DNA from 2 places in the Exiguobacterium sp. FSL W8-0210 genome. Region 1 is predicted to be linked to the other one. Evidence: a T-box and tRNA genes for the amino acid it is inferred to sense, from the RefSeq annotation. Region 1 holds a T-box; the other holds one or more tRNA genes.
The links. The T-box of region 1 lies ahead of MKY22_RS11475 (valine--tRNA ligase). A T-box ahead of a tRNA ligase gene usually reads a tRNA of that ligase, here a tRNA-Val.
Positions count from the first base shown of each region.

Region 1 (15,694 bases):
ATGTCGATGATTTGACATCGATTGTCCAACAAAACATGGCGGAACGGATGAAGGAAGCGGCGAAGATCGAACAACGGATCGAAGCAGCAATCGCTGAGTTCGAAGGTTGGATGACGACACTTGGTGTCGTACCGATCATCACGGAATTACGAGACCAGGCATTGCGGATTCAACAAGAAACGATGCAAAGCTTGGAACGGAAATTACCGGATATGTCAAAACGCGAAAAAACCGTCATTGGCAAACACATGAAATCAATCATCAACCAGTTGTTGCGTGAGCCGTTGTCTTATATTAAAGATGCGGCAGCGAAGCCAGATGCCGATGAGCGGATTGCGCAGTTCATGGATACGTTTGCATTAAACGAAGACTTGTTCGAAGGGCTCGAAGATGATGTCATGACATCAGAAGAGACGACACCTTCTGCAAAAGCTGTGAACCGGTGAACAAAGCACGATTTGTGTTACAATAGAAAATGCATGGGGCGGACTTGTGCCGCCCCTTTATCATTGTACAGGGGGATTTTAGCATGCGAAAAATCATTGTTGGATCGCGAAGCTCGAAGCTAGCGATGACACAGACGAAATGGGTCATTGACCAGTTGAAACAAGCCGGCGCGCCGTATGAGTTCGAAATCAAGAACATCATCACAAAAGGGGACCGCATTTTGGATGTGACGCTCTCGAAAGTCGGCGGTAAAGGATTATTCGTAAAAGAGATCGAGCAACAGATGATTGACGAAGAAATCGATTTTGCCGTTCACAGCATGAAGGATCTACCTTCTGAATTACCGGATGGTCTCATCATCGGTGCCACACCAGCACGTGTCGATGCGCGTGATGCCTTGATCACGAAAACAGGCGAAGGTCTTGCTTCCTTGCCAGAAGGTGCAGTTGTCGGCACGAGTAGCTTACGTCGTGGGTCGCAATTGCTAAAACTCCGCCCTGATTTAAAAATCGAATCGATTCGCGGAAACATCGACACACGACTCGATAAATTAAAGAATGGTCCGTTTGACGGAATTTTGCTCGCAGCAGCTGGTCTACAACGGATGGGTTGGTCTGAAGACGTCGTCTCGGAATATCTCTCGACAGATGACATGATTCCAGCCGTCGGACAAGGAATCCTCGGTATCGAATGTCGCGAACATGATCAAGAAGTACGTGACCTTCTGCACCTGATCCATGATCAGATGACGGAAAAAGTAGCTTACGCAGAGCGCGCGTTCTTAGCGGCGATCGAAGGTAGCTGTCACGTTCCGGTCGGTGGATTCGCAACGATCAACGAAGACATGTCAACGACACTTGTCGGATTCATTGGATCCGTCGATGGTGAGCAAATCCTACTCGAGCGCGAATCAGGTCTTGACCCGATGCAACTCGGTCAAGATGTTGCAGAACGTCTGCTTGCTTCGGGCGGTCGTGAGATTCTCGCGACACTTCCGGATGACTTGTAAGCAGGTACTCTTCACGGGCAGCCGACCACCGACGACCGAGCAGATGGCGCGACTGCGCGCCGTCGCGATCGAGTCAGTGCACTATCCTGTCATTGAAACGCGACCGGTTTCGTTTACATTGCCGAAGGGAATGGATTGGCTCATCGTGACGAGTCCGAATGGTGTCCACCGGATTGCTGATGCGTTGCCTGAATTAACAGCAACACGTATCGCGGTCGTTGGACGAAAGACGGCAGACGCACTTGCGAAGTACGGTCGAACGGCCGACTTCTGTCCGTCGACCTTTACAGGAGACGCACTCGTCGCAGAACTCGGACCACACTTGTCTGACGGCGATCATATCGTTTTTGCGCGTGGGAATCGGTCGCGTCAAGCACCAGTCGATCAGTTACGGAAACTGAATCGATTCACAATTGAAGATATCATCACCTATGAAACCGTCACCCGTCGACTACCTGAAGCACTTGTCAGAACTGCCACCTATATTGGACTGCAGAGTCCTTCCGCTGTCGAAGCGATTGCGCCGTTAGCCCCACAGACGATATTCATCGTCATCGGGACGGTCACGGAGCAAGCAGCAAAAGCAGCCGGACTTCAACCGATCCATGTCGCCCGTGAATTCACGGTGGACGGCATGATTGATCGTATCATTGAGGAGGAATCAGCATGAACACATTAGAATACGCACGTCACCGTCGTTTACGTCATACCGCATCACTCCGGTCACTCGTCCGCGAGAATCAGTTGCATAAATCAGATTTGATTTATCCGATTTTTGTCGCTGAAGGCGAAGACATTAAACGCGAAGTCAGTTCGATGCCTGGCGTCTTCAACTTATCACTTGATCATCTGACGGCTGAGATTGAAGAAGTCGTCGCACTCGGAATCGAATCTGTCATCTTATTCGGTGTTCCGCATGACCACTTGAAAGACGAGCAAGGATCAGGTGCGTTTCACGATCACGGGATCGTTCAAGAAGCGACACGTCTCGTCAAAAAAGTTGCTCCGCAGCTAACGGTCATCGCCGACACATGCTTATGTGAATATACGTCGACAGGTCACTGTGGAATCGTCGCCGACGGAACGGTCGATAATGATGCGTCATTACCGCTTCACGTCAAAACAGCCATCTCACAAGCTCGAGCAGGTGCCGACGTCATCGCGCCATCATCGATGATGGACGGATTCGTCGCAGCGATTCGTCAAGGATTAGACGAGAACGGCTTCAGCCATATTCCGGTCATGAGCTATGGTGTTAAATACGCGTCTGCTTATTACGGTCCATTCCGTGATGCAGCGAATTCGGCACCGGGAGAAGGCGACCGGAAAGGTTATCAAATGGATCCAGCAAACCGTCGCGAAGCGTTCCGCGAAGCAACAGCGGACGTCGATCAAGGAGCTGACTTCATGATCGTCAAACCTGCACTTGCGTTCATGGATATCATTCGTGATGTGCGCGAGCGAATCGATCTACCAATCGTTGCGTATAACGTATCGGGTGAGTATGCAATGGTCAAAGCCGCTGCCTTGAACGGCTGGATCGACGAAGAACGAATCGTCCTTGAGACGATGCTTGGCTTTAAACGAGCAGGCGCTGATTTAATCATCACCTATTTCGCAAAAGACATTTGTCGTTACCTGGAGGGGTCGAAATGAGCTTAATTAACCAGAACTCAAAATCAAAAGAAGCATTCGAGCGGGCACTCCCGCTCATGCCAGGTGGTGTCAACAGTCCGGTCCGTGCTTATAAATCGGTCGGGATGACACCGATTTTCGCAGATCATGCGAAAGGATCAAAGCTCTATGATATCGATGGAAAAGAGTATATCGATTATGTCCTGTCATGGGGACCAATGATTCTCGGTCATGCCGATCCAATCGTCACTTCAGCGATCCAAGAACAAGCGACACGTGGCTGGAGCTACGGGACACCAACGGAAATCGAATCAGCGATGGCGGAAGTCGTCATCAGTCGGGTGCCGTCGGTCGAAGTCGTCCGGATGGTCAACTCAGGGACTGAAGCAACGATGGCAGCGCTTCGTCTCGCACGTGGCTACACAGGTCGGACGAAAATCCTCAAGTTCGAAGGCTGTTACCATGGTCACGGTGACTCACTCTTGATTAAAGCAGGTTCAGGTGTCGCGACACTCGGATTACCAGATTCACCAGGCGTTCCGGCGCAAATCGCGAGCATGACGCTGACAGTTCCGTACAACGATTTGGATGCTGTCCGGATCGCGTTTGAAAAACATGGCGACGATATCGCTGGTGTCATCGTCGAACCGGCTGCTGGGAACATGGGCTTCGTGCCACCAGAACCAGGATTCCTCGAAGGCTTACGGGAAATCACGTCAGAAAACGGCGCTTTACTGATCTTTGACGAAGTCATGACCGGTTTCCGTGTCGGATTCCACTGTGCCCAAGGACATTTCGGTGTCACACCGGATATCACGTGTCTCGGTAAAGTCATCGGCGGCGGAATGCCAGTTGGTGCTTACGGTGGACGTCGTGACATCATGGAGCAGATCGCACCACAAGGTCCAATCTATCAAGCAGGTACGTTATCCGGGAACCCACTCGCGATGGCAGCAGGTCTAGCGACATTGACACAATTGAAACCAGAACACTATGCAGAGTTCGACCGGAAAACGAGCCGTTTGTCAGAAGGCTACCTGAACGCTGCGGCGAAGTATAACATTCCGTTGACGACGAACCGTGCAGGCGCGATGTTCGGTGTCTTCTTCACGGATGAGCGCGTCACGAACTTCGAAAAAGCGAAAACATCGAATCTTGAGATGTTCCGTTCGTATTATCAAAAGATGGCGGCGCGTGGTGTCTTCTTACCACCGTCACAATTCGAAGGTCTCTTCCTGTCAATCGCCCACACGGACGAAGACATCGAGCGGACGATCGAAGCCGTCGAATTGACGTTCCAAGAACTCCAAGTTGAATTTGGTCGTTAAGCAGTTCTTGACGATTGCTTGAACTCTCGGCTAAAATAAGTAAAGAAGAAAATGGCAACAGCGATGACGGGAAGAGTAGTCCTGTATTCGTACCGGTGTAGAGAACACATCCTTGGCTGAAAGATGTGACGGGCGAACAGGAGGAAGGTCACCCCACGAGCTGGTATCGTGAGTCTTACGAGCGATATCCGTCCTCCACACGTTACGTGGCTCGAGGGCATCCGATTGTGGATGAACTAAGGTGGTACCGCGGAAAAAAGCAACGGCTTTCTTTCGTCCTTAGCATAGGACGAGAGAAGCCGTTTTTATTATGGACAAAAAGGGAGCGATCAGGATGCAGGAATTATCAATGCCAACGAAGTATGATCCGCAGGCAACGGAAGAAAAATGGTACGACTTTTGGGTGAAAGGTGACTATTTCAAAGCCGATCAGGATCCAGAAAAAGAGCCGTACACGATCGTCATTCCACCACCGAACGTCACAGGTAAATTGCACCTTGGTCACGCGTGGGACACAACGTTACAAGACATGCTGACGCGGATGAAGCGAATGCAAGGGTTCGACGTCCTTTATCTACCAGGAATGGACCATGCTGGTATCGCGACGCAAGCAAAAGTCGAACAAAAACTGCGAGCAGAAGGGAAATCACGTCTTGAAATGGGTCGTGAGAAATTCCTCGAGCAATCTTGGGCATGGAAAGAAGAGTATGCGTCAACGATCCGTGCACAATGGGCAAAACTCGGTCTTGGACTCGATTACTCGCGTGAACGCTTCACGCTCGACGAAGGGTTGTCAGAAGCAGTTCAAGAAGTCTTCGTTAAACTTTACGAAAAAGGCTTGATCTATCGTGGCGAATACATCGTTAACTGGGACCCAGCGACGAAAACAGCGATTTCAGATATCGAGGTCATCTATAAGGATATCGAAGGTGCGTTCTATCACTTCAGCTATCCACTGACGGACGGTTCAGGTCATGTTGAACTAGCGACGACACGTCCTGAGACGATGCTTGGTGATACAGCGATTGCCGTGAACCCGAAGGATGAGCGTTACGCTCACCTCGTCGGAAAAACGATCACGTTACCAATTGTTGGTCGCGAGATTCCGATTGTTGCGGATGAATATGTCGACATGGAGTTCGGTACAGGTGTCGTGAAGATTACACCTGCACACGACCCGAACGACTTCGAAGTCGGTAACCGCCACGAATTACCACGTGTCCTCGTCATGAATGAAGATGGAACGATGAACGAGAACGCAGGGAAATACGAAGGCATGGATCGTTTCGAATGCCGAAAACAAATCGTTGAAGATTTAAAAGCAGAAGGTGTTCTAATCAAAATCGAACCACACTTGCACTCTGTCGGTCACTCGGAGCGTTCAGATGCGATCGTCGAGCCGTATCTCTCATTACAATGGTTCGTCAAAATGGAACCACTCGCGCAAAAAGCGCTCGAGGAACAACAAGGACCAGACAAGGTCAACTTCGTTCCGCAACGCTTTGAGAACACATACGTACGCTGGATGGAAAATATCCGTGACTGGTGTGTCAGCCGTCAACTGTGGTGGGGACATCGCATTCCGGCTTGGTACCATAAAGAAACAGGCGAAGTATACGTTGGCAAGGAAGCACCAGCAGACCTCGAGAACTGGGAGCAAGACAACGATGTTCTCGATACATGGTTCTCTTCAGCCCTTTGGCCGTTCTCAACGATGGGGTGGCCGAACACGGACGCTGCTGATTATCAAAAATACTTCCCGACATCGACACTCGTTACGGGTTATGACATCATCGCTTTCTGGGTCTCACGGATGATCTTCCAATCGTATGAATTCACGGGACAACGTCCATTCCAAGACGTCTTGATCCATGGATTGATTCGTGATTCGGAAGGACGCAAGATGTCGAAATCCCTCGGAAACGGGATCGACCCGATGGATGTCATCGAGAAATACGGTGCTGATTCACTGCGTTGGTTCTTAACGACTGGATCGACACCAGGGAACGATCTCCGCTTCTACTGGGAAAAGATCGAAGCAACATGGAACTTCTCGAACAAACTGTGGAACGCAAGCCGTTTTGCCTTGATGAACATGGATGGTCTAACGTTTGATCAGATCGATTTGACAGGCGAGAAGTCACTCGCAGATAAATGGATTCTGACACGCTTACAGACGACGATTGACGATGTGACGCGTCTGTCGGACAAATATGAGTTTGGTGAAGCGGGACGTATTCTCTATCACTTCATCTGGGAAGACTTCTGTAACTGGTACATCGAGATGGCGAAGTTACCGCTCAACGGGGAAGATGAAGCAGCGAAGCAGACGACGCGTTCGGTTCTTGCCTATACGCTCGACCGGATCATGCGCTTGATGCATCCGTTCATGCCGTTCATCACGGAAGAAATCTGGCAACACTTACCGCATGAAGGTGAGACGATCACACGTGCCGCATGGCCGACACGCGAGGCGTCACTCGACTTCCCGGAAGCTGTTCCAGCATTTGAAGCGGTTCAGAACGTCATCCGTTCGGTTCGTAACATCCGCGCGGAAGTGAACGCACCGATGTCGAAACAGATCCAACTGTTCATCTCGACGAATGACACACGTGTTCAAGACGACTTGTCGTCAAACAGCTCGTACTTGCAAAAGTTCACGAACGCGTCTGAACTCCGGATTGAAGAGCAAATGCCAGCGCCAGAAAAAGCGATGAGTGCGATCGTAACGGGAGCAGAATTGTTCATCCCGCTCGCAGACTTGATCAACATCGAGGAAGAAATCGCGCGCTTGAATAAAGAACTCGTTAAGTATACGAAAGAAGTCGAACGGGTCGAGAAAAAACTCAACAACCCTGGCTTCGTCGGCAAAGCACCAGCACATGTCATTGATGAAGAAAAAGCAAAGGCACTTGATTATACGGAAAAACGTCAAGCTGTCGAAGCACGCATCAACGAACTCTCACACTAATTACAGCAGTGGCTCAAGTCTCCTTGAGCCACTTTTTTTAAAGGAGCGAACAGCATGAGGACGCGAGAAGATGTATTGGATTGGTTATCGAGCTTACTAGCATTCGGCGTCAAACCAGGTCTTGAACGGATGCAGGCGATGTTACTGGAATTACAGATTGACCCGGACGCGATTCCGACGATTCATGTCGCTGGCACGAACGGGAAAGGATCGACGGTTGCGTTCTTACGTGAGATGGGAATTGCGGAAGGATTACGCATCGGGACGTTCACGTCGCCGTATATCATTCAGTTCGAGGAACGGATCATGTTGAATGGGGTACCGATCGCAGAAGATGATCTCGTCGCTGCTGCGATCGCCGTTCAAGCTGCCATCCAGCATATCGATCCGGCACTCGGTACGGTCACTGAGTTCGAGGCATTAACGGGACTTGCTTTCTATTATTTTAATCAGATTCGTCCCGATTTCGTCATTTATGAAGTTGGACTCGGTGGTTTGTATGATTCGACGAACGTCTTCAAGAAGCCGGTCGCGGCGATCATCACGTCGATCGGGCACGATCATCAAGCGATTCTCGGAGATACGCTCCAAGAGATTGCTTTACAGAAGTTCGGGATCATCAAACAAGGGACACCGGTCATCGCCGGAAAACTGCAGGAAGAGCTGACGGTACCGTTAATGGCGTATTGCGGGGACCGAAATGCGACGTTGAAATGGAGTCAGGAAGCGATCATCCGTTACCGTCTGAAAGAGACAGGTACCTGGGCGACATATGATGGGATTCCGGAGACACGTCTTGGTCTAGAAGGTCACCATCAAGTCCATAATGCGGCGAATGCTGTCATCTGTGCGCGGCGACTCGGGTGGTCGAAAGCGGCAATCCGAAAAGGACTACGGGAAGCAAAACATCCGGGACGGTTTGAGATTATCTCACGCAAACCACGAATCATTCTCGATGGTGCCCATAACCCGGAAGGCATCACGGCACTTGTGGAACGGTTAAAAGAGGAATCAAAACCGGTAACGTTACTTTGTTCGATTTTGCGTGACAAAGACCGGACAGCGATGCTAACGCAGTTACGTAGCATTACACCGGATATTTACGAAACGACATTTGATTTCCCGCGAGCGCGGACGATGGATGAGTTGCAAAAGGAAGGCGCTAACGTAACGACGGTCGAAGCATTCTTTGGTCACTTAAGCGCAGATCGAACATATGTCGTGACGGGATCACTTTATTTCATCAGTGAAGTGCGTCAAATGTACACAAACTCTTTTACAAAATAGGGAAAATGCGATTTCGCTCGTTATAATGAAATTGGGGAAGTATAGTCCCGGATTTCAACGAAATGATGAGGAGACGATGAGCGATGAGACAGTGGGTCCGTTTGTTAGTAGCAAGCTTACTGATTTTTTCAAGCTTTACGTATATACATGAACCGCATTCAAAAGCGGCAACAGGGGAAAAGTTCAAGATTTTAGAGATTCGTGATGACTGGTCGACGACGAACCGGATTGATCCGGGAACGACAATCACTTCGTTGTCACTGTTAAAAGAGTTGAATACCAGTCAATACGAAATCAAGATGATGACGGTCAAAGAACTAAATGCGTCTCGTTTTCCACTTGATGGCGCATTTGATGCAATCGTTTTTGATCCATCTATTTTTACTGGAACAGACCGTTATTCGATTACAGTATCTGATACATCCAAAAAACATAATACGAGTAAAATTGAGAATGATATTACGCAGTTAAAAGCGAATGAGATTTTGACGAACTATATTCAAAAAGGATTACCCGTCTTTTTACACGCTGATGTGTTAACACATGCAACGAGTAATTTCACTTCGATTTTTAAGCCAAGCATGACGTCTGGTGCTGCGATTGCCTATACGGATTCAAAACAGGTCGTCTCCCGATTACAATCCGAAAAAATTGAACGACCTCGTTTAAGCAAAGTAGCGGTTTCGCAGGCTGGTCAATCGTTAACATCGGTGGATAAAGCAGCACCGGCTTCACCAGATAAACCAATTGATTTTAATTTTACGCTTGATCAAACTACGGCTAATACACGTGTCCATTTGTATATTGATTTCAATAGTAATGACCAGTTTGAGGAATCTGAAAAGGTCGATGAAAAACCAGCGACGGTTTCTGGCTCCTTGTCCTATCAATTTGATGCACCGAGTTATACAGGACCACGGAACTGGATGATTAAAATCGTAAGTGAAGACGGACTCACAGATTATAAGACAGGAAGCTTCTTGATGAAAGACCAAGTGGCAGAAGCGAAGATTCTACAAGTCACGCGTTCCGGAACGAACGGTTCAATCAACGGTTTTATGAACTCAGGAACTTTACTAAAACAAGATGGGTTATATGATTTCAATGTAGAAGTCATTTCTGCGGACACGTTTAACAAAACATACACGACGAAAAATCTCAATACAGCATACGACATGCTGATTTTTGGTTTTCAAGATTCTTATGGTGCTGCTGCACTCAGTGATCCTGCATCGAATGCCATCCTTGACTTTACGAATACGGGTCAAGGATTGATGTTGACGCACGACACGATCTTCAGACCAGCTCAATCTAGTAAACCAGAGCTGTTCTGGGAAACGAAATTTGCCGATCTCGCTGGTCAAAAGAACTTTACGAATATGGGATATTCAGCACCTCGCAAATCTGGTCAAGCAGTCAAACAAAATGCCGGGGTCATGACTTCCTATCCATTTGCCTTAGCTGATACGGTTGCTATCGCAACGACACACAATCAATACTTTGGTCTAGATCTTGAACAACCGGACTTGATTCCATGGTATAACATCCGTGAAAACAACCTCAGTAGTTCGAATCAGGCTGCCGGAAGAACAATTGGTGATGCGCGCAACCACTATTATATGTATACCAAAGGAAATGTTACGTATTCCGGAGCAGGACATACTTCGAGCTTTAATCAACAACAAGAAAAAGAATTGTTCTCGAACACGATGTATCGCGCATTCATCGGTGCAAACCATAAGCCGCTCATCAAGAACATCTTACCAACGGATAAATCAAGTTACCTCGAGAATGAACCGTTGACGATCTCGTATCAAATCAATGATTACGATCTGCAAGATCGTGAGCTAAAGACACGGATCTATCTTGATAATGAGAAAGTCTTTGAAAACAATAAGTTGAAGAATAACTCGTTCGTCAGTCAATCCTTCGAATCAAAATTAAAAGGTAAAACAAATGTTACGATTCGAATCGAAGCAGAGGATCAGCGGGGAGCTAAGGCAATCGAGACACGGACCGTTCAAGTTGTTCGACCTGCTGTTTCTGCTCCTTTCGTATTATCTCGTTCTATTGATCCGGCTACTATTCTTAATGGTGAGACGGCTGAAATTTCATATACCATTAAAACAACACCGATGAAGCAACAAGAAGCTATTGGGGAGAATGGCTATATCAAAGGGAAATTTTCTGTGACGATGGAAAATATACTGTTCAATGAAAAATTACCGAGTAATTTAGAAGTAGTTTCAACTAGTGGGTTAAAGGATGCTATTATTTCTGGACAGTCTATAAAAGGCTACGCACCAAATATTGAATACGATGAAGCACTTGACGGCATTTACCAAGGGCAGTGGGTAGCTAAACAATCAGAAATAACATTTAAAGTAAAAGTAAAAGCTAAAGAATCTGCGGGCATTTACACGCTCGATAAAAAAGATAATGTGCTAACATCAACTAAAAATGTCTATAAAAATGAAACAAATCGTTCAGATAAACTAACGACAGTAAATAATGATCCACAAGCATTTCCGACACTGGGCTACGCATTGACACCGGCATTTGCGACAAGTGCGAAGATTCCATCCGTCAAGATGGATATCACGACACCATCTTATAAAGTCTTGCCAGAAATTAATCCGACAGGTAGCCAATACGGAACGTTGAAATGGTCAATCGTCGATCCGACGATTGCCTCAATCGATGAAGCAGGAGTCATTAAACCGAAAAAAGTCGGTACGACACAAATCAAATTAGTCGTTCCTGTAGGTAATGGAAAAGAACTCACGACGACATCTAATCTTGTCATCAATGATGTATTTGGTGGACTGATTGTAAGAAACGTACCGGATACACTGTACGTCGGTGAAACGAAATCCATGACGGGACTCGCTTCAATGATTTCAGGAAACGAGACACCGATTCAATGGATCATTACGAATGATTCGCATGTCAAAACGAATGGTTTATCGAAAAACACATTAGATTTGACCGGAAAAACACCGGGAACGATCACAGTTAAAGCTGTCGTTCCGGCAGAAGCAGGAAGTTCAACATATCTTGCTCAATCTACGACGTATACGATTCAAGTGAAGCTACCGGAACTATCGGTCGCTCCAAGTAATCTCGAACTTTGGGTCGGATCAAAACAGGATGTGACGGCAACATTCAAGCCGAACTACCCGTTACCATTTACGACGTCCACGTTGAGTAGTGCGATTGAACTAATACCGACAGCGAACGGTTATACGATCAAAGGTAAGACCGGTACTCCAAATGGAGCTGTCGAAGCATTACTCACGTTGACGGATTTCCCAGATACGGTAGCGAAGACACTCGTTCGAGTCCGTGAGAACCCGACCAGCGTAACAGCTGATGATTTAATCATGACGATGAAGGATGAAAACAAACGACCACTCTTAGGATGGTTCCCGGAAACGACGACTGAACGATTTTACCGGATGGAAGTGACGCAAGGGAAAGAGTACGTCAAAATCGATCCGACGGGCCAAGCGTTGCAACCGTTACGTCCTGGTGTGGCTCGCATTAAAGTCACTGTGCTAAAAGAAAATAAAGATGTGTTGGAAGTCTTGAAAAATGATCAGAAAACACCTTTGAGTACAACATTCAAGGTGACGATTGGTTCAGATTCAGGATCAACCGACTTGGATGGAGATGTATATTAAAAAGTGGGGAAGTTGGATATGAAACGAAAACGCATCGTTGTCATCCTTTTGATCGTGATTTTGACTGGAGTCGGAGTTACAAGTTACGTCATCCAATCGAATCGAAAAACTGAACTAGAACAGGCGTTACGTTCAGAAAAGCCTATGGAATTAGCAACCGCGTTAAAAAGTTCAGACATGTCTACATCGGAAAAAAATCGTTATATTGGTCGTTTTCAAGAGACGCTTGCATTTGAAAAGGCTGAATTGCTATTAGATTCTAAGACATCTCAAAATCAAATGAATTGGTTTTATGCGGCGCGATTTGCTCCTCGGGATACAGTCGCTACTTGGCTTCAAAAAGGAGCAAAGGTAAATCAGTTAAATCAGAAGAAACAATCTGTTCTTCATGTGGCAACAAGTGTGAATCGTTCCAGTGATGCGTATGCTTTACTCGTCAAGCGCGCAACGTCTAAAGATTTGAATCGAATCGATGCGTACGGTCATACCCCTTTGTTTTATGCCACACTTGATCAAAATGAGACAGTCATCGAATTGCTTCTAGGGGCTGGTGCCGATCCGAACTTAGGAAAAGAACGTCCGATCTATGAGACAGTCAAACAAAATCGAAAAGATTTATTTGAATTGTTGAAACAGCACAAGGCAAAGGTAGAAACGAAACAAGTAAAGAAGATCGCAAAAATGTATCGTGCTACGACATTCTAAGCAATGACGGAGAGCCCCTCATCGAGTTGATGAGGGGCTCTTATGATTACTGTTGAATACGTTTTGGTGTTTCGACATACATTTGGACAGAACGATTTAAAGGTAATAAGGAAGTTGGATTTTTCAAAACGGTTGCATCATAGGCCATGCGTAATCGAGAAGCCTCAGCATCCGCAGATTTATTGGCAATCATGAGTCGTTCTAAATCCCTCACATTGGCAGGGAACTGATTCTCTGCTAAATCGAGTTTTCCACGATAGGCGTTTACTTCTAGTTTCCCTTTCGTAAAGATGCCACCACGTACGTTCATCGTCGACCCGACAGAGTAGATCGTATTGATTTGATCGTCATCGCTGTAAAGGAAAGCATTTAAGTCAGGCGTAGTCGTTCGGGGTGTTGAAAATTTATTCACCCGGTTGATGACTAGTGTTCCTTTACTGAGTAGAATTAACGTGTTTTGTTTCGTTGAGGAAGTGAGACCTTGAATATTCGCATCATCGAGACGACTTGTACCTGTCGCATAAATCGTTGTCGCAAAACCAACATTCCCTCGAACGAGAAGGTTACCTAGGACGACAAGCGGCCGTTTGATTTCCAACGGCTGCTCAACGGAATTCAATGAAGAAATTGTCAGATTCCCATTGATGATCAAAGGCTCGAGCGTCTCTTGTACTAAATCATCCGTCAACGTGATCGTGTTATTTGTGTTCGGTGCGGGGCTAATCATCTGTCGTTTCGTATCAAGTGCCGTCAGAAACGGACCTGTTAAGACTGATTGTGGAATAGCCGAGTCCTTTAAGGAGGTAGTAATTTGTGTAATCGGTGTATTCACCGGCAGCTTTAAAAAGACATTCAAAGCGTAGTTGAAGTCGAATGGAACAAGCGCCTCTTTCGTTGAGACGAGGTCCGTTGATCCTTTTGGATCAAAGATGCTAGGGTCACAAGATAAATAATCTTCACATTGCAGCAAAGGTAGATTTTTTTCTTGGAACACCCGAATTTGACCAGCGACATAAGGAAGTGCTTGTGTATTCGTGAACGTCCCATTTTCATTATTGTATTTAAAATAAGGAGTAGCGGTTGCCTTTAAAGGATTTCGCGAGAAGATATTACCTTCGATGAAAGGCGCACCTTTAATAATGACTTGGTTATCCGAACCAAGCGTATAGTACAAAAAGCTTGGAATAGCAGACAGATACACGCGTTGGCGATATGTCTTGCGAATCACAGGCTGATCACCCTTTTGTTTCTCGACTGTTGCGGTTAAATCTAATGCTTTAACTCGGATATTCGAGGCGGTCTCGTTTACTTCGACCGTGACACTCGGAACGATGGATTTTAAAGGTAAGACGATTGCACTATTTAAATTACTGAATAGTGCTTGTGAAGATGTCGTAGGTGAAGTCCCAGTCGTCTTGACGACGATTTGCTGTAATGCAGCAACGGCTTTATCTAAGTCATTTTGAGTGGATGTCTCGACATCGATATCCGTTTCACGAATCTCAGTTAATCGTGTGGACTGTAGACTGATACCAATCGTGGCTACGGCAAGAACGGAAAGTACCGTTAGCGTGACGAGTACGAATAATAAAGTGTAGCCTTGTTCAGATTTACGCATGATTAGTTCCTTTCTGAATTAAAATCCAATCGTACTCGTGAAGGTCTGTACTTCTTCTTGATCAGTTGACTGGATTCGAGTCGTGATGGTCAAAATACCATGGATGACATAACGACCAGGATACGTACTTCCGGTGATCGTTTGATATTCAGGACTAGATAATGTGAAGGTTTGAAAAAGTTCGGATTGCTCATCGATTGATTGTGGCTCTGACGTATAGACGAGTTTATCGCCTTGTTGCTGTTCGGTCAGGAATGTATATGTAACAGGCTTCACGGTAGATGCGGATGCTGAAGCTTCTTCTGTTGCATTGAACGGTTGAAATCCACTAGCTCGTTCAAGTAATCCCGTCTCATTGTTCAGCGTAGGCAACGTTCTTTTATAAAAAGAGAGTGTTTTGGATTCATCGATGCGAATCGCATCAAAGCCACTGACCTCATTTAAAATGATACCGATCCGACTATCCGCTTCACTACGTAATTCACTAATGATACCAGTTGCTCGAAAACTTTTCGTTCCGGAAATGAATACCGTCAAGATGACAGCACTGAAAATAGAAGCAACGACGATCGAGACAAGTAGTTCGACGAGTGTGAATCCTTCACTTTGTTGTTGGAAAACTTTGGTTGAGCGTCGCATTCGTAATCGATCCTTTCAAAGTCGTAATCGGTTCAGTCGTTCCTTCTACATACACATATACATAAAGATCGAGCAGATTCGGATTCACTTCACCTTCCATTTTATGAGGTGTCACACTGTACTTCACATCAAATGAAATATTGTTGATTTCAGGATCAGTAAAAATTGACGTGCAAATAGCCGATACACCACAAGAAGGAGTGGCGGGTTCTGGAATCACATAATTTCCATTCAGATAAACGGCTTTCAGTGCTTCTTGAGATAATGAAACGAAAGAAAAGGCTTCATTCGTTGTCGCTTCAATCGCTTCTCGCTTTATGTAAGAAGTAGCATTTTTAGCTAAATAGTTCGCAAACGTCAATTCCGTGCTAG
Region 1 is NZ_JBBOUK010000001.1:2,169,642-2,185,335, reverse strand. Features, by position in the region: gene hemA (glutamyl-tRNA reductase) at 1-446, shown strand, start outside; gene hemC (hydroxymethylbilane synthase) at 530-1,456, shown strand; gene MKY22_RS11490 (uroporphyrinogen-III synthase) at 1,446-2,126, shown strand; gene hemB (porphobilinogen synthase) at 2,123-3,112, shown strand; gene hemL (glutamate-1-semialdehyde 2,1-aminomutase) at 3,109-4,419, shown strand; T-box leader at 4,474-4,703, shown strand; gene MKY22_RS11475 (valine--tRNA ligase) at 4,754-7,390, shown strand; gene MKY22_RS11470 (bifunctional folylpolyglutamate synthase/dihydrofolate synthase) at 7,445-8,677, shown strand; gene MKY22_RS11465 (DUF5057 domain-containing protein) at 8,761-12,360, shown strand; gene MKY22_RS11460 (ankyrin repeat domain-containing protein) at 12,379-13,065, shown strand; gene MKY22_RS11455 (type II secretion system protein) at 13,112-14,683, opposite strand; gene MKY22_RS11450 (PilW family protein) at 14,702-15,322, opposite strand; gene MKY22_RS11445 (type IV pilus modification PilV family protein) at 15,285-15,694, opposite strand, start outside.

Region 2 (15,694 bases), 680 kb from region 1:
GGGCGATGACGATCAATGCCATGTTGTATTCGTACCCGTTCTGCGTCACCCAGTAACCATTCGCACCGTGTACTTTAACGATCGCGACAAGCATCGATCCGATGATGAGGAGCGCTGCGATCCAGAGGAATACACCGCCTGCGAACAACAAGCCGCCGATCAATTCAGCAAGACCTGCTGTAATCGCGAGTGCCTTCCCTGGCTTCATGCCTATTGATTCGAACCAGCCGCCTGTTCCAGCGATCCCGTGTCCGCCGAACCAACCAAATAATTTTTGTGTCCCGTGTGCAGCGAACGTTAAGCCGATGATTAAACGAATGATTAAAAGTCCTGTATCCATCATTTCTCTCTTCTCCTTTTACCTAATGTATTTTAGTTACTTTAAGTAACTCAATAAACAGACTATATCTTATCACTTACTAAAAGTAAATAGATTTGTTTTAGTTCTTTTTGTTACATTAAGTAAAATGATTCGATTTTTTTAGCAGAAGCGGGTATACTACAACTATAGAAAGGATGAGTGCTGATGGAAGAAGTCGCAATCCAACCGGCTCTTTGTCCCAAAGTCGAACATGCCTTTGAAATCTTAGGTAAGAAATGGACGGGTCTGATCTTACGTCACTTGTTGACGAAGACATGTCGTTTCAATGAGATTCAAGATGCCATCCCCGAATTATCAGGTCGTATGCTCACGGAACGTATGAAGGAGCTCGAAGCGGAAGGCATCGTCATCCGGACTGTCATTCCCGATCGTCCGATTAAGATTCAATACAGTTTGACCGACAAAGGGCGCCAACTCGAACCGGTCATTCGTTCCATTGAGGAATGGGCCGAACTACAAGACTAATGTATAGAAAAGCATCTTCTTTGGAAGGTGCTTTTTTATACGCCCTTTGACATTGATAATCATTATCAATTAAAGTGGAGAAGTACAGTGAAAGGAGGAAGATGCATGCATATCGCGATTGGATTCGTCAGCATGTCCGGTAATACGGAAGATATCGTCTCGCTCATTCAACATGAACTCGAGCAACACGATGTCGACGTGACGATCACGGAACTAGATCAATTCGTCGGGGAGGACTTATCACGTTTTGATGGTCTATTACTCGGCTCATATACATGGGGAGACGGTGATTTACCGTATGAAGCAGAAGATTTTGTCGAGGAGCTCCGGGAACAATCCTTAGACGGGATACCGGCGGCTGCTTTTGGTTCGGGGGATCTTGATTATCCGAAGTACTGCGCAGCCGTTGATTTGATTGAAGACGCATTAAAAGAAGCTGGGGCGACCCTCGTAACGGATGGCTTGAAGATTGAGTTTGATCCGAATACCCCGGAGAAACAAGCCGCTTGTCGTGCGTTCGCGCAAACGTTTCATCGCTTTTTACAACAGGTTCATGCTTGAGTGTCGTTTGAATCCCTACTGTAAGGGAATCGTTAAAGCAGACTCTATGAAAGTGAGATGAATGTTTTATGACGATTCAAGCACTCGTCTTTGACGTCTACGGTACATTATTCGATGTCCATTCCGTCAAAGAACAAGCCGAAGTGCTTTATCCGGATCACGGAGAAGCGATCAGCAAACGCTGGCGGGAGAAACAACTGGAGTACTCTTTCCTCCGGCAATTGAACGGACAGTATGTGCCGTTCAGCCAAGTGACACAAGATGCCCTCCGCTATACGTTACTTGAACTAAAGATCCATGTGACCGAGGAACAAATCACGACCTTAATGGAGACGTACCTGACGCTTGATGTATATCCTGAAGTCAGCTCCGTTCTCGAGACGATGGCGGACAAGCATCTGGTCGTCTTCTCGAATGGTTCCCATGATATGCTCGATCCGCTGATTGAGCAGTCAGGCTTAGCCGATCGGTTCGAACATCTCGTCAGTGTCGATGATATCAAACAGTATAAGCCAGCACCTGCATCCTATATGCATGCCTTAAACACGCTCGGTCTAAAACGCGAGGAGATCCTCTTCATGTCCTCGAACGGTTGGGATATCACCGGGGCGAAGAGTTTCGGCTTCAAAACGGCATGGATCAATCGAAATGGACTTCCGGTCGAGGAATTGAATCTCGATCCCGATCGCATCTATGATGACTTGACGGGTATCACTGAATGGCAATGAACGAACAACAGCGGACTCCTATTTAGGAATCCGCTGTTTTCATGGATTTAGTAATTAGACAAACGTGAGTAACCCTTCTTGAATAGATCGAGTTTCAGACCGCCTTCTTTTTCGATGAAGAAGAGGTATTCGTTTTGATCCGTATCCTTATAGAAGACCTTAAATAACGTCAACGTCCGTTTTTTATTGTTCTCGACAGCCGTCACCTCATGCTTTGAGATGACCTCGGCTTGGACTTGTTCTGCATCCATCTTTTGAATCATTGGTTCGAATGACTTCTTTTCTTGATCCGTCACCGGTGTTCCGGAAGCAATCATGAAATAATCATCACTCGCCTTGTTCGTTAAACCATACTTCCGATCGACGATGACGACGTTACTGAGCTTACCATTGATTGTCTGATCAAAAGCATATAACTTTTGAATCCGGGTCTTTTCCCCTTCTGCTCGTCCGATTTCGTAAAGTGGACGTTGTTTCGTATTCGTCTCGACCGCTTTTTTATCGGGTACGAGTTCTTCCTTATAGGCGACTTGGTATGCGTTCACGATTTCTCGGACCTGAAGTCCGATCGCGACGATGACCAGTACCGCTAACAATGCGATGATGACTTTTTTCATTCCATTTCCCCCAAGTTGTTCGGATTCCTTACTTTAAATCTAGCCCAGGTTCTGCGTTCATGGCAAGTGTCGAATAGCGTAACGCGCGATATGGATGAATCGCAGCCGCTCCAATCATCGCCGCATTATCTCCACACAGGTGCATCGGCGGAATGACGAGATCGATTCCTTCCTTCGCACACGCTGCTTCGAGACCTTGGCGTAATCCTTTGTTGGCAGCGACGCCACCAGCAAGCAGTAATTGACGTCCCCCTTTATCCTTCACGGCACGGACCGCCTTCGTCACGAGTACCTCGACGACGCTCGCTTGGAAACTCGCAGCTAAATCTTCCGGAATGATCGTTTCCCCCCGTTGTTCGGCGTTATGCACGGCATTAATGACTGCGGACTTCAAACCGCTGAAGCTAAAGTCATACGAATCCTTTTCGAGCCAGACACGCGGAAAATGGAACGTATCCTGACCGGTCTGTGCCAATTGGTCGATTCGTGGACCACCTGGATACGGTAACTTCAACGTCCGAGCAACTTTATCATAGGCTTCCCCAGCGGCATCATCCCGTGTTTCACCAATGACTTCGTATACATCGTCTTCCGGCATGTAGATCAGTTCCGTGTGCCCACCTGATGCAATCAAACAGACGAGCGGAAACTCAAGCTCTTGCACGAGACGATTCGCATAGATATGACCTGCGATATGATGAACACCGATCAATGGTTTATCATGCGCAAAGGCGAGTGCCTTCGCTGCGCTGACACCAACGAGTAATGCTCCGACCAGTCCAGGTCCTTCCGTGACGGCGATCGCATCGATATCGTCAATCGTGACGTTCGCTTCCGTCAAGGCATCATCGATGACGTATGTGATCCGTTCGACGTGATGCCGTGAAGCCACTTCAGGCACGACGCCACCGAATCGTTTATGACTTTCGATTTGAGACGAGACGACGTTCGATAAGACGTCGATTCCTCCACGGACGACGGCAGCCGCCGTTTCGTCGCAACTCGATTCGATTGCTAGAATCAATGGTTGTGTCATAGGTCTTCTCCCTCCAGCTCCAGCCAGTAGATGGCAGCATCTTCATTGTTATCTTGATAATATCGTTTTCGGACACCAACATACTGAAATCCGAGTTTTTCATATAAAGTCCGCGCTGGTGTGTTCGAGACACGTACTTCGAGTGTCATCGCCCGCAAACTAAGCGCACGACCGACGGCGATCAATGCCGTTAGCAGATCTTCCCCAAGTCCTTGTCCGCGGTGCGACTGCTTGACGGCAATATTCGTAATATGTCCTTCATCCGCGATATGCCACAGACCAGCAAACCCGACGATACCATCTTGATCGGCAACGACATAATAGGCATTCGGATTTTGTGTCATTTCCGCTTCGAAGGCATCTAGCGTCCACGGTGTCGCAAACGATTCGAGTTCGACCGCATGAACACCTGCAGCGTCCTGTACGGTCATCCGACGAATGCCCTTACTCATGACGCTGTGCCTCGATCCATTTCGCCTCTGCTTCAGCTAGACGCAGGTAACGTGGTTCGAACGCATGCGCTTCGACCGTCTGGCGTGTTGCACCGAGTAAAGCGAGTACGCCGGCACGTGGCGTCCGGAAAGCAGGAGCCGCCTTTTCAAATGGCTGAAGAATCTCTTCGAACGCATCGACGTCTCCTGTGACGAGCGTATCTGGCGGTAACGTCTTCACAAAAGAAGCGATCTCGACATGCTGTTCTTCAGCGATTCGTTCTCCAGCTTCGTATACTCCGACAAACCCTGCTCCACGCCGCGCATCTTGAATCGCTGCGACGCGTCCCGTATGACCTGTCGAAGCTGCCATCAGTTCAAGTGTCGAGATGGCAACGAGCTCGATGCCCAGTGTATAGGCGAGCGTCTTCGCTGTCGTCGCTCCAATCCGTAATCCGGTATAAGAACCAGGACCGTCAGCAACGACGACACGTGTCAGTTGAGCCGGTGTCCATTTTGCTTCCACCATCAAGCGCTCAAGCAACGGCATGAGTTTCGTCGCATGATTCAAAGACGTGACATAAGAAGCTTCTGCTACAATCTGTTTCCCGTCTGAAAGAGCGACCGATAATTGTTTCGTCGATGTATCAATAGCTACGATTTTCATGATTTCAATCCCTCACATAATGTAATGTATCGTTCTCCGATCGGCGTCAGCTCAAAACGACGACTATCGTCACCCGTTCGCGTGATCGTGATTGCCAACCGTTCAGGTGGGAGGCTGTCCGCGATCAATTCAGACCACTCGACGACGGCGACGCCTTCACCGTTCAAATATTCTTCAAGTCCGATATCATCACCGGAACCTTCCAGGCGATAAACATCCATATGATAAAGAGGAAGACGTCCCGTATAGACTTTCATGATCGTAAAGGTAGGGCTGTTGACGTGGCGCGTCACACCTAACCCTTTCGCAAAGCTTTGCGTAAAGGTCGTTTTCCCAGCACCTAAATCCCCATCAAGCGTAATGACCATCCCTGCTTCTGCACGTCGTCCGAGTTCAAGGGCCAAGGCAGTCGTTTCTTCCAAGCTGTTCATTTTCAGTTCTATCATACGATGTCTCCTCCTTTAATACGTACTGTTCGTCCTTCTCTATTGTACCGAACGAAAAAGGCAAAAAAAAATACGAAACGCTGAACGTTTCGTAGTAAAGTTGAAGTTAAGTTTAAAATTGGTTGCGGGGGCCGGATTTGAACCGACGACCTTTGGGTTATGAGCCCAACGAGCTACCAGACTGCTCCACCCCGCGACGATAAACGTTTCGGATTTGATTATTTAAAAATTGGTTGCGGGGGCCGGATTTGAACCGACGACCTTTGGGTTATGAGCCCAACGAGCTACCAGACTGCTCCACCCCGCGATGATATAACGTTTCGACAGATATTAATATAACATGTGTCTTTTAAATTGGCAAGTCTTTTTGCCTTATTTCTTTTTACTAACTGTCATAATGAATATTCTTCTATACTGATACGAAAGGAGTGAGCAGATGGGATACTTATTAGATTTACGAAAAATCGTAGGCAACCGACCGTTGATCAGCGTGGGTTCGACTGTACTCGTCATAAATTCACAACATGAACTGCTATTTCAATATCGTTCGGATAAACACAGTTGGGGACTTCCCGGTGGTTCGATGGAACCAGGTGAGACACTTGAAGAAGTCGCGATGCGTGAATTACAGGAAGAAACCGGACTTCAAGCACGCAGCGTTCAGCTGCTAGACGTCTTCTCGGGTCCTGATTACTTCTTCCGTTATCCAAATGGCGATCAAACCTATAGTGTGATCCATCTCTTTCAAGCAAAAGGAATATCGGGTACATTACAAATGACGGACGGAGAGAGTCTCGACTTACGGTATTTCCCGCTGAATCAATTGCCAACACCGCTTGAAGCGCGTGCTGCAGCGCTCTTACAGCAAGTTACGCCTCGTCTTCTTGACACACCTTCTTCTTTTTAATCTAGATGCTTCGCTTAAACTGACACTTAACGTCTATTCGTCAGTTTTTTTATTTCTTTCCTATCAAGGAGTACACAAAAAGACCGACCTGCAATCTGCAGATCGGTCAAGTGCCTGGCAACGTCCTATCCTCACAGGGGGAAGCCCCCAACTACTTTCGGCGTTCAAGTGCTTAACTTCCGTGTTCGGCATGGGAACGGGTGTGACCACTTGGCTATCGTCACCAGACGATCGGGCTCGCGCCCTCAAAACTGAAGTCATCAACAATGCATCTGCTAGAACAAGGCCTCGACCGATTAGTATCACTCAGCTCCACATGTCGCCATGCTTCCACCCGTGACCTATCTACCTCATCGTCTCTGAGGGGTCTTTCTTGATTACTCAAAGGGAAATCTCATCTTGGAGGGGGCTTCATGCTTAGATGCTTTCAGCATTTATCCCGTCCGCACGTAGCTACCCAGCGATGCTCCTGGCGGAACAACTGGTACACCAGCGGTGCGTCCATCCCGGTCCTCTCGTACTAAGGACAGCTCTCCTCAAATTTCCTGCGCCCACGACGGATAGGGACCGAACTGTCTCACGACGTTCTGAACCCAGCTCGCGTACCGCTTTAATGGGCGAACAGCCCAACCCTTGGGACCTACTCCAGCCCCAGGATGCGATGAGCCGACATCGAGGTGCCAAACCTCCCCGTCGATGTGGACTCTTGGGGGAGATCAGCCTGTTATCCCCAGGGTAGCTTTTATCCGTTGAGCGATGGCCCTTCCATGCGGAACCACCGGATCACTAAGCCCGACTTTCGTCCCTGCTCGACTTGTAGGTCTCGCAGTCAAGCTCCCTTCTGCCTTTGCGCTCTACGAATGATTTCCAACCATTCTGAGGGAACCTTTGGGCGCCTCCGTTACTGTTTAGGAGGCGACCGCCCCAGTCAAACTACCCGCCTGACACGGTCCTCCAGCCGGATCACGGCTGCGAGTTAGAGACTCTATGCATGAAGGGCGGTATCCCAAGGGTGACTCCTCCGAAGCTGGCGCTCCGGGCTCGACGTCTCCCGCCTATCCTGTACATCATGCACAAAGCCTCAATATCAGGCTGTAGTAAAGCTCCATGGGGTCTTTCCGTCCTGTCGCGGGTAACCTGCATCTTCACAGGTACTATGATTTCACCGGGTCTCTCGTTGAGACAGTGCCCAAATCGTTACGCCTTTCGTGCGGGTCGGAACTTACCCGACAAGGAATTTCGCTACCTTAGGACCGTTATAGTTACGGCCGCCGTTTACTGGGGCTTCGGTTCAAAGCTTCGCTTGCGCTAACCCATCCCCTTAACCTTCCAGCACCGGGCAGGCGTCAGCCCCTATACGTCATCTTGCGATTTAGCAGAGACCTGTGTTTTTGCTAAACAGTCGTTTGGGCCTATTCACTGCGGCTCTACTCATGTAGAGCGTCCCTTCTCCCGAAGTTACGGGACCATTTTGCCGAGTTCCTTAACGAGAGTTATCCCGCGCGTCTTAGAATTCTCATCTCGCCTACCTGTGTCGGTTTACGGTACTGGCGCCTTCCCCCTCACTAGAGGCTTTTCTTGGCAGTGTGAAATCGTGACCTACGTCCCTACGGGACTCCGCGTCGTTCCTTGACTTTGGTGCCTGACGGATTTGCCAATCAGACGGTCTTGAAACTTGCACATGCACTTCCATCCGCATGCGTCACTATCCTCCTGCGTCCCCCCATTGTTCAAACGGTGGATCGGCGGTACAGGAATATCAACCTGTTATCCATCGCCTACGCCTTTCGGCCTCGGCTTAGGTCCAGACTAACCCTGAGCGGACGAGCCTTCCTCAGGAAACCTTGGGCTTTCGACGGAGGGGATTCTCACCCCTCTTTTCGCTACTCACACCGGCATTCTCACTTCCAAACGCTCCACTGCTCCTTCCGGTACAGCTTCACAGCGGTTTGGAACGCTCCCCTACCATTCCTTACGGAATCCGCAGCTTCGGTGGTATGTTTAGCCCCGTTACATTTTCGGCGCGGCGCCACTCGACTAGTGAGCTATTACGCACTCTTTGAATGGTGGCTGCTTCTAAGCCAACATCCTAGCTGTCTAGGCAGCGCCACATCCTTTTCCACTTAACATACACTTTGGGACCTTAGCTGGCGGTCTGGGCTGTTTCCCTCTTGACTACGGATCTTATCACTCGCAGTCTGACTCCCGAGTATAAGTTGCTGGCATTCGGAGTTTAACTGAATTCGGTAACCCTGTGGGGGCCCCTAGTCCAATCAGTGCTCTACCTCCAGAACTCTCAACCTCGAGGCTAGCCCTAAAGCTATTTCGGGGAGAACCAGCTATCTCCAGGTTCGATTGGCATTTCACCGCTACCCACACCTCATCCCCGCACTTTTCAACGTGCGTGGGTTCGGACCTCCAGTCAGTGTTACCTGACCTTCATCCTGGACATGGGTAGATCACCTGGTTTCGGGTCTACGACAACGCACTGAACGCCCTGTTCAGACTCGCTTTCGCTACGGCTCCGCCTCATCGGCTTAACCTCGCGCGTTATCGTAACTCGCCGGTTCATTCTACAAAAGGCACGCCATCACCCGTTAACGGGCTCTGACTACTTGTAGGCATACGGTTTCAGGATCTATTTCACTCCCCTTCCGGGGTGCTTTTCACCTTTCCCTCACGGTACTGGTTCACTATCGGTCACTAGGGAGTATTTAGCCTTGGGAGATGGTCCTCCCGGATTCCGACGGGGTTTCACGTGTCCCGCCGTACTCAGGATCCACTCTGGAGGGAAAACAGTTTCAGCTACAGGGCTGTCACCTTCTTCGGCCGACCTTTCCAGGTCCTTCACCTACTGTCTTCCTTTTTGACTCCGTATAGAGTGTCCTACAACCCCGAAGAGCATGCTCTCCGGTTTGGGCTGTTCCCGTTTCGCTCGCCGCTACTCAGGGAATCGCATTTGCTTTCTCTTCCTCCGGGTACTTAGATGTTTCAGTTCCCCGGGTCTGCCTCACGCTACGCTATGTATTCACGTAACATGTCCCATCCCATTACGGATGGTGGGTTCCCCCATTCGGAAATCTTCGGATCAAAGCATACTTACTGCTCCCCGAAGCATATCGCTGTTCGTCGCGTCCTTCATCGGCTCCTAGTGCCAAGGCATCCACCGTACGCCCTTCATACCTTGATCTAGCGTTGGTATTCTAAGAACACACGTCTTAAATGACATGGTTAATTAAAAGTTTGATGTCTTGTTGATGTCTTCAGTTTTCAAGGTGCGAGTGTCTCTTACGAGACTGAGAGACGAGCTCTCAAAACTGAACGATGGGCATGTCCCGTAAGGGACGTTTTCCTTAGAAAGGAGGTGATCCAGCCGCACCTTCCGATACGGCTACCTTGTTACGACTTCACCCCAATCATCTACCCCACCTTCGACGGCTGGCTCCTTACGGTTACCTCACCGGCTTCGGGTGTTGCAAACTCTCGTGGTGTGACGGGCGGTGTGTACAAGACCCGGGAACGTATTCACCGCAGTATGCTGACCTGCGATTACTAGCGATTCCGACTTCATGCAGGCGAGTTGCAGCCTGCAATCCGAACTGGGAACGGCTTTATGGGATTGGCTCCACCTCGCGGTCTCGCTGCCCTTTGTACCGTCCATTGTAGCACGTGTGTAGCCCAACTCATAAGGGGCATGATGATTTGACGTCATCCCCACCTTCCTCCGGTTTGTCACCGGCAGTCTCCCTAGAGTGCCCAACTGAATGCTGGCAACTAAGGATAGGGGTTGCGCTCGTTGCGGGACTTAACCCAACATCTCACGACACGAGCTGACGACAACCATGCACCACCTGTCACCATTGTCCCCGAAGGGAAAACTTGATCTCTCAAGCGGTCAATGGGATGTCAAGAGTTGGTAAGGTTCTTCGCGTTGCTTCGAATTAAACCACATGCTCCACCGCTTGTGCGGGTCCCCGTCAATTCCTTTGAGTTTCAGCCTTGCGGCCGTACTCCCCAGGCGGAGTGCTTAATGCGTTAGCTTCAGCACTGAGGGGCGGAAACCCCCCAACACCTAGCACTCATCGTTTACGGCGTGGACTACCAGGGTATCTAATCCTGTTTGCTCCCCACGCTTTCGCGCCTCAGCGTCAGTTACAGACCAAAGAGTCGCCTTCGCCACTGGTGTTCCTCCACATCTCTACGCATTTCACCGCTACACGTGGAATTCCACTCTTCTCTTCTGTACTCAAGCCTTCCAGTTTCCAATGGCCCTCCCCGGTTGAGCCGGGGGCTTTCACATCAGACTTAAAAGGCCGCCTGCGCGCGCTTTACGCCCAATAATTCCGGACAACGCTTGCCACCTACGTATTACCGCGGCTGCTGGCACGTAGTTAGCCGTGGCTTTCTCGTAAGGTACCGTCAAGGTACGAGCATTCCCTCTCGTACGTGTTCTTCCCTTACAACAGAGTTTTACGATCCGAAAACCTTCATCACTCACGCGGCGTTGCTCCATCAGACTTTCGTCCATTGTGGAAGATTCCCTACTGCTGCCTCCCGTAGGAGTCTGGGCCGTGTCTCAGTCCCAGTGTGGCCGATCACCCTCTCAGGTCGGCTATGCATCGTCGCCTTGGTGGGCCGTTACCCCACCAACTAGCTAATGCACCGCAAGGCCATCTCAAGGTGACGCCGGAGCGCCTTTCATCAGCGGACCATGCGGTCCGTTGAACTATCCGGTATTAGCTCCGATTTCTCGGAGTTATCCCAATCCTTGAGGCAGGTTCCTTACGTGTTACTCACCCGTCCGCCGCTCATTCCACTGCCTTCCCTCCGAAGAGTTCCGTCAGCTTCCTGCGCTCGACTTGCATGTATTAGGCACGCCGCCAGCGTTCGTCCTGAGCCAGGATCAAACTCTCCATGAAGTGTTTGACTTGCTCGTTTTTGTGACCGAAGTCACGATTGACGAAGCTTGCGCTTCATTCATTTTTGTATTCCGTAGAATACGTTTTTTGCCTCATCGTTCAGTTTTCAAAGTTCGTCATTGTTTGTTTTGAAAATGGTGGGCCTAAGTGGACTCGAACCACCGACCTCACGCTTATCAGGCGTGCGCTCTAACCAGCTGAGCTATAGGCCCGTCAAAGCAAACAAAATATGGTGCACCCTGAGAGATTCGAACTCCCGACCCCTTGATTCGTAGTCAAGTACTCTATCCAGCTGAGCTAAGGGTGCGATATGGTGCGGTCGAGAGGACTTGAACCTCCACGATGTTGCCACCACTAGGCCCTCAACCTAGCGCGTCTACCGATTCCGCCACGACCGCAAATATGAAATTAAAAATGGTGTGTCATGCAGGATTCGAACCTGCGACCCTCTGATTAAAAGTCAGATGCTCTACCAACTGAGCTAATGACACATGAAAACTGGGCTGGAAGGGATCGAACCTTCGCGTGCTGGAATCAAAATCCAGTGCCTTACCACTTGGCTACAGCCCAAAAATGGCGGTCCTGACGGGATTCGAACCCGCGATCTCCTGCGTGACAGGCAGGCATGTTAACCGCTACACCACAGGACCGCAATTTGAAGTTGTAAACAACTCTTTAAAAAGAAATGGTGGAGGATGACGGGATCGAACCGCCGACCCCCTGCTTGTAAGGCAGGTGCTCTCCCAGCTGAGCTAATCCTCCATATGGTGACCCGTACGGGATTCGAACCCGTGTTACCGCCGTGAAAGGGCGGTGTCTTAACCGCTTGACCAACGGGCCATATCGTAATTAATAATTATTCTCAAGAAACATTTTCACATAAGAGGTCTGGCGGAGATGGAGGGATTCGAACCCTCGCACCAGTTTCCCGGCCTACACCCTTAGCAGGGGCGCCCCTTATAGCCACTTGGGTACATCTCCAAAAGAATGGCTCCGCAAGTAGGATTTGAACCTACGACCTACCGGTTAACAGCCGGTTGCTCTACCGCTGAGCTATTGCGGAACGTTACGTTCTGTTCGGAACACTTTTATATAGTAGCAACTTTTTTTCTTTCCGTCAATGCTTTTTTAAAAAAGTTTTTAGCGACGATAAGTTGTTTAGTTGCTGTCGTTTTGACGACTTCTATAATTTATCATGCTCCGAAATGAACGTCAACTACTTTTGTAAAAAATCTTTCCACGACATCGACCACATCGATACCTTTCCGTATTCATACGTCTTTTCCTTCTATATAATGTGCTGCATTTCTCACATTCATAAAGATAGGATTTTTTTTCGTCTTCTTGTCTTCTGGGACTGTATCGAAGCCCACCATAGCGCTCTAACCATTCCTTGAAGTCTTGATCTTGATGACGGTGTCCCATTCCTGCTAGATGTAAATGATAGTGACACAGTTCATGAATCACGATTCCGCGGAAGACTTTCATGTCATCGATATATCGTTTATTGAAGTCTAAATGATGATCGCCTAAGAAGTAGCGACCACCTGTCGTCTTCAGTCGTGGATTAAAATAAGCTTCATGTCGAAACGGTAAGGAAAATACGTCGAGCGAAAGTTGCTCGACGTATCGTTGTAATTGTTCATTCGTCATTTCGGCGGAACCAGTGTCAAACCAATCCGTCCCCGCTCTGGTTCAACATTTGTCACCCATACCGTCACGATATCCCCGACAGCGACGACATCAAGTGGATGTTTGACACGCTTACGACTAAGTTTCGAGATATGAATCAAGCCATTCTCTTTCACTCCGATATCAACGAACGCACCAAAATCAAGAACATTCCGGACCGTCCCTTGGAACTCCATCCCGACTTGGATCATATCCATCGATAGAACATCTTGGCGAAGCAACGGTTTATCGAGCGCTTCCCGTGGATCACGACCCGGACGTTGTAACGCTTCGATGATATCACGTAGTGTTGGTTCTCCGATCTCGAGCGTCTGTGCCATCTCCGGTAATGACAATGTAGACAATTGTTCCCGCAACGCATCCGTTCCAACTTGATCAAGTGTTAAGCCTAATGTCTTGAACAACTTCTCGACTGTTTTGTACTGCTCTGGATGAATCGGCGTCCGGTCGAGCGGATGCGTACCTTCTAGAATTCGCAAGAATCCTGCAGCCTGCTCATATGCCTTTGCACCAAGACGAGGAACTTTCAATAATTCCTGACGCGTTTTGAACGTCCCAAGTTCCGAGCGACGTTCGACGATTTTTTTCGCTGTCGCCTTCGTGATTCCTGCGACATAACTCAAAAGCGGTTCTGACGCTGTATTAACATCAACTCCGACTTGGTTGACGACCGTCTCGACGACGAAATCAAGCGTCTCCTTCAGTTTCGTTTGCGAGACATCATGTTGATATTGACCGACTCCGACAGACTGCGGGTCGACTTTGACGAGTTCAGCCAGTGGGTCCTGCAGGCGACGCGCAATCGAAATTGCCGATCGTTGTTCGACTTGAAGCTCTGGAAACTCCGTCCGGGCAATCTCTGAAGCAGAATAAATACTTGCCCCTGCCTCGTCGACGATCGTAAAGGCGATATCTTTTTGCCCCTGCATCCAGTCCGCAACGAATGCTTCTGTTTCCCGTGAAGCTGTACCATTGCCAATCGCAATCAACTCGATTCCATATGTATCGACGAGCTGCGAAAGAGTTTGGTGTGCTTCTTTTGCTTTTTGTTCTGACATCGTCACGTAGATGACGCCGACTTCCTTCATTTCACCTGTCGGATCGATGACTGCCCACTTACATCCTGTCCGGTAAGCCGGATCAAGACCCAACATGACTTTCCCTTTCATCGGTGGTTGCATGTAGAGTTGACGGAGATTCTTACCAAAGACGTCAATCGCTTGGAGCTCTGCCTTTTCCGTCAGTTCATTTCGAATTTCTCGTTCGATGGCAGGAAAGACGGATTTTTTATAGCCCGTCGTGATTGCTGCTTCGACGATATCACGTTTCTTTGGCGCCAGTTGTGCGTAGGAACGAAGCAATGTCGGTAAAACCTGTTGTTCCTCTAACACGACTTTCACAGAGACGATTTTCAATGCTTCCGCACGGTTGATCGCAAGAATCCGGTGCGGAACGATCTGTTGGATCCGCTCACTGTAGGCATAATACTGTGCAAAGACGCCTTTTTCATCGACTGCATCCTTTTTTTGTTTCGTGACGATTTCTGCTGAACGGCGCATTTGCTTACGAATGAACTCACGCACCGTCGCTTGTTCGCCCCACTCCTCGGCAATGATCGATTGTGCCCCAGTCAGCGCTTCTTCCGAATCCAGCCCATTGCTCAAGCGATGGAATGTCGCTTCATCATAAGCAGACTTGTCGCGTAACCAGTCAGCAAGTGGCGCAAGCCCCGCTTCCCGTGCAATTTCCGCCTTCGTCCGACGTTTTGGTCGAAACGGTAAGTAGATATCTTCCACTTGTTGTAACGTCGTCGCTTCTTCAAGCGTTCGACGGAGTTCCGGCGTTAGTACACCTTGTTCCTCAATCTTTTCAAGGACGTCGCTTCGCCTGCTTTCAAGTTGCGTTAATTGTTTATGTCGATCGAGAATCGCTTTGATCGCGACCTCATCGAGTTCACCTGTCTGTTCTTTCCGGTAGCGGGCGATGAACGGAATCGTACCGCCTTCTTCCGTCAATTGTAAGACTGCTTTCACTTGCGCAGGACGTACATTCAATTCACTTGCGATTCTCTTTTCCATCTGCTTCACCTCTCATTCATTATACCGAAGAACGCATGGAAAAGAAAAAAGACTGACACGAGGTCAGTCTTTTGAGAATACTTCATTTGGTTCGACTTTGATTGCTTCACGTAACTTCTGTAAAGCGCGTCGTTGGAGACGGGAAACGTGCATTTGTGAAATGCCGAGTAGTTCACCCGTTTCTTTTTGACTCATATTGCGGTAGTAGGCACATTCGAGAATCGAACGTTCGCGATCCGTTAAGACAGCAAATGCCTTCTCAAGAATCAGACGCTGATCGACGGAGTCGTAGCCGTTTTCTTGATTCCCGACGAGATCGAGTAAGGTAACGGTACTACCTTCCTGATCTGCCTCAATCGAGCTATCAACGGATAACGCTTGATAGCTTTTACCCATCTCAAGTGTTTCGAGGACTTCCTCTTCCGATACTTCAAGACGCGCTGCAATCTCATCGATGCGCGGAGAGCGTTGCAACTCCGTCGTCAACTCCTCGACTGCCTTCTTGATTTTCGGTCCGAGTTCCTTGATGCGACGTGGAACGTGAACGCTCCATGTCTTATCGCGGATGAAACGTTTGATTTCACCGATGATCGTCGGAACAGCAAACGATTCAAAACTGCGACCGAATTCCTTATCGAAGCGACGAAGCGCTGCAAGCAACCCAATCATGCCGACCTGAACGAGATCGTCATGAATCGGTCGACCACGCGAGAACTTCCGGGCCAAAGCTTCTACCAAGTCTGAATAACGCTTGAGTAATGCCGC
Region 2 is NZ_JBBOUK010000001.1:2,854,492-2,870,185, forward strand. Features, by position in the region: gene MKY22_RS14775 (DoxX family protein) at 1-343, opposite strand, end outside; gene MKY22_RS14780 (winged helix-turn-helix transcriptional regulator) at 527-847, shown strand; gene MKY22_RS14785 (flavodoxin) at 953-1,408, shown strand; gene MKY22_RS14790 (haloacid dehalogenase type II) at 1,477-2,136, shown strand; gene MKY22_RS14795 (hypothetical protein) at 2,184-2,753, opposite strand; gene tsaD (tRNA (adenosine(37)-N6)-threonylcarbamoyltransferase complex transferase subunit TsaD) at 2,782-3,789, opposite strand; gene rimI (ribosomal protein S18-alanine N-acetyltransferase) at 3,786-4,241, opposite strand; gene tsaB (tRNA (adenosine(37)-N6)-threonylcarbamoyltransferase complex dimerization subunit type 1 TsaB) at 4,234-4,887, opposite strand; gene tsaE (tRNA (adenosine(37)-N6)-threonylcarbamoyltransferase complex ATPase subunit type 1 TsaE) at 4,884-5,333, opposite strand; tRNA gene MKY22_RS14820 (tRNA-Met) at 5,453-5,529, opposite strand; tRNA gene MKY22_RS14825 (tRNA-Met) at 5,564-5,640, opposite strand; gene MKY22_RS14830 (NUDIX hydrolase) at 5,770-6,240, shown strand; rRNA gene rrf (5S ribosomal RNA) at 6,353-6,468, opposite strand; rRNA gene MKY22_RS14840 (23S ribosomal RNA) at 6,517-9,430, opposite strand; rRNA gene MKY22_RS14845 (16S ribosomal RNA) at 9,598-11,159, opposite strand; tRNA gene MKY22_RS14850 (tRNA-Ile) at 11,295-11,371, opposite strand; tRNA gene MKY22_RS14855 (tRNA-Arg) at 11,390-11,466, opposite strand; tRNA gene MKY22_RS14860 (tRNA-Leu) at 11,471-11,557, opposite strand; tRNA gene MKY22_RS14865 (tRNA-Lys) at 11,575-11,650, opposite strand; tRNA gene MKY22_RS14870 (tRNA-Gln) at 11,658-11,729, opposite strand; tRNA gene MKY22_RS14875 (tRNA-Asp) at 11,734-11,809, opposite strand; tRNA gene MKY22_RS14880 (tRNA-Val) at 11,846-11,921, opposite strand; tRNA gene MKY22_RS14885 (tRNA-Glu) at 11,925-11,999, opposite strand; tRNA gene MKY22_RS14890 (tRNA-Ser) at 12,049-12,140, opposite strand; tRNA gene MKY22_RS14895 (tRNA-Asn) at 12,148-12,222, opposite strand; gene MKY22_RS14900 (SprT family protein) at 12,372-12,812, opposite strand; gene MKY22_RS14905 (Tex family protein) at 12,809-14,929, opposite strand; gene sigB (RNA polymerase sigma factor SigB) at 14,993-15,694, opposite strand, start outside.
Region 2: it encodes a tRNA-Val, which carries the amino acid that the T-box ahead of MKY22_RS11475 (valine--tRNA ligase) is inferred to sense. The anticodon was not compared.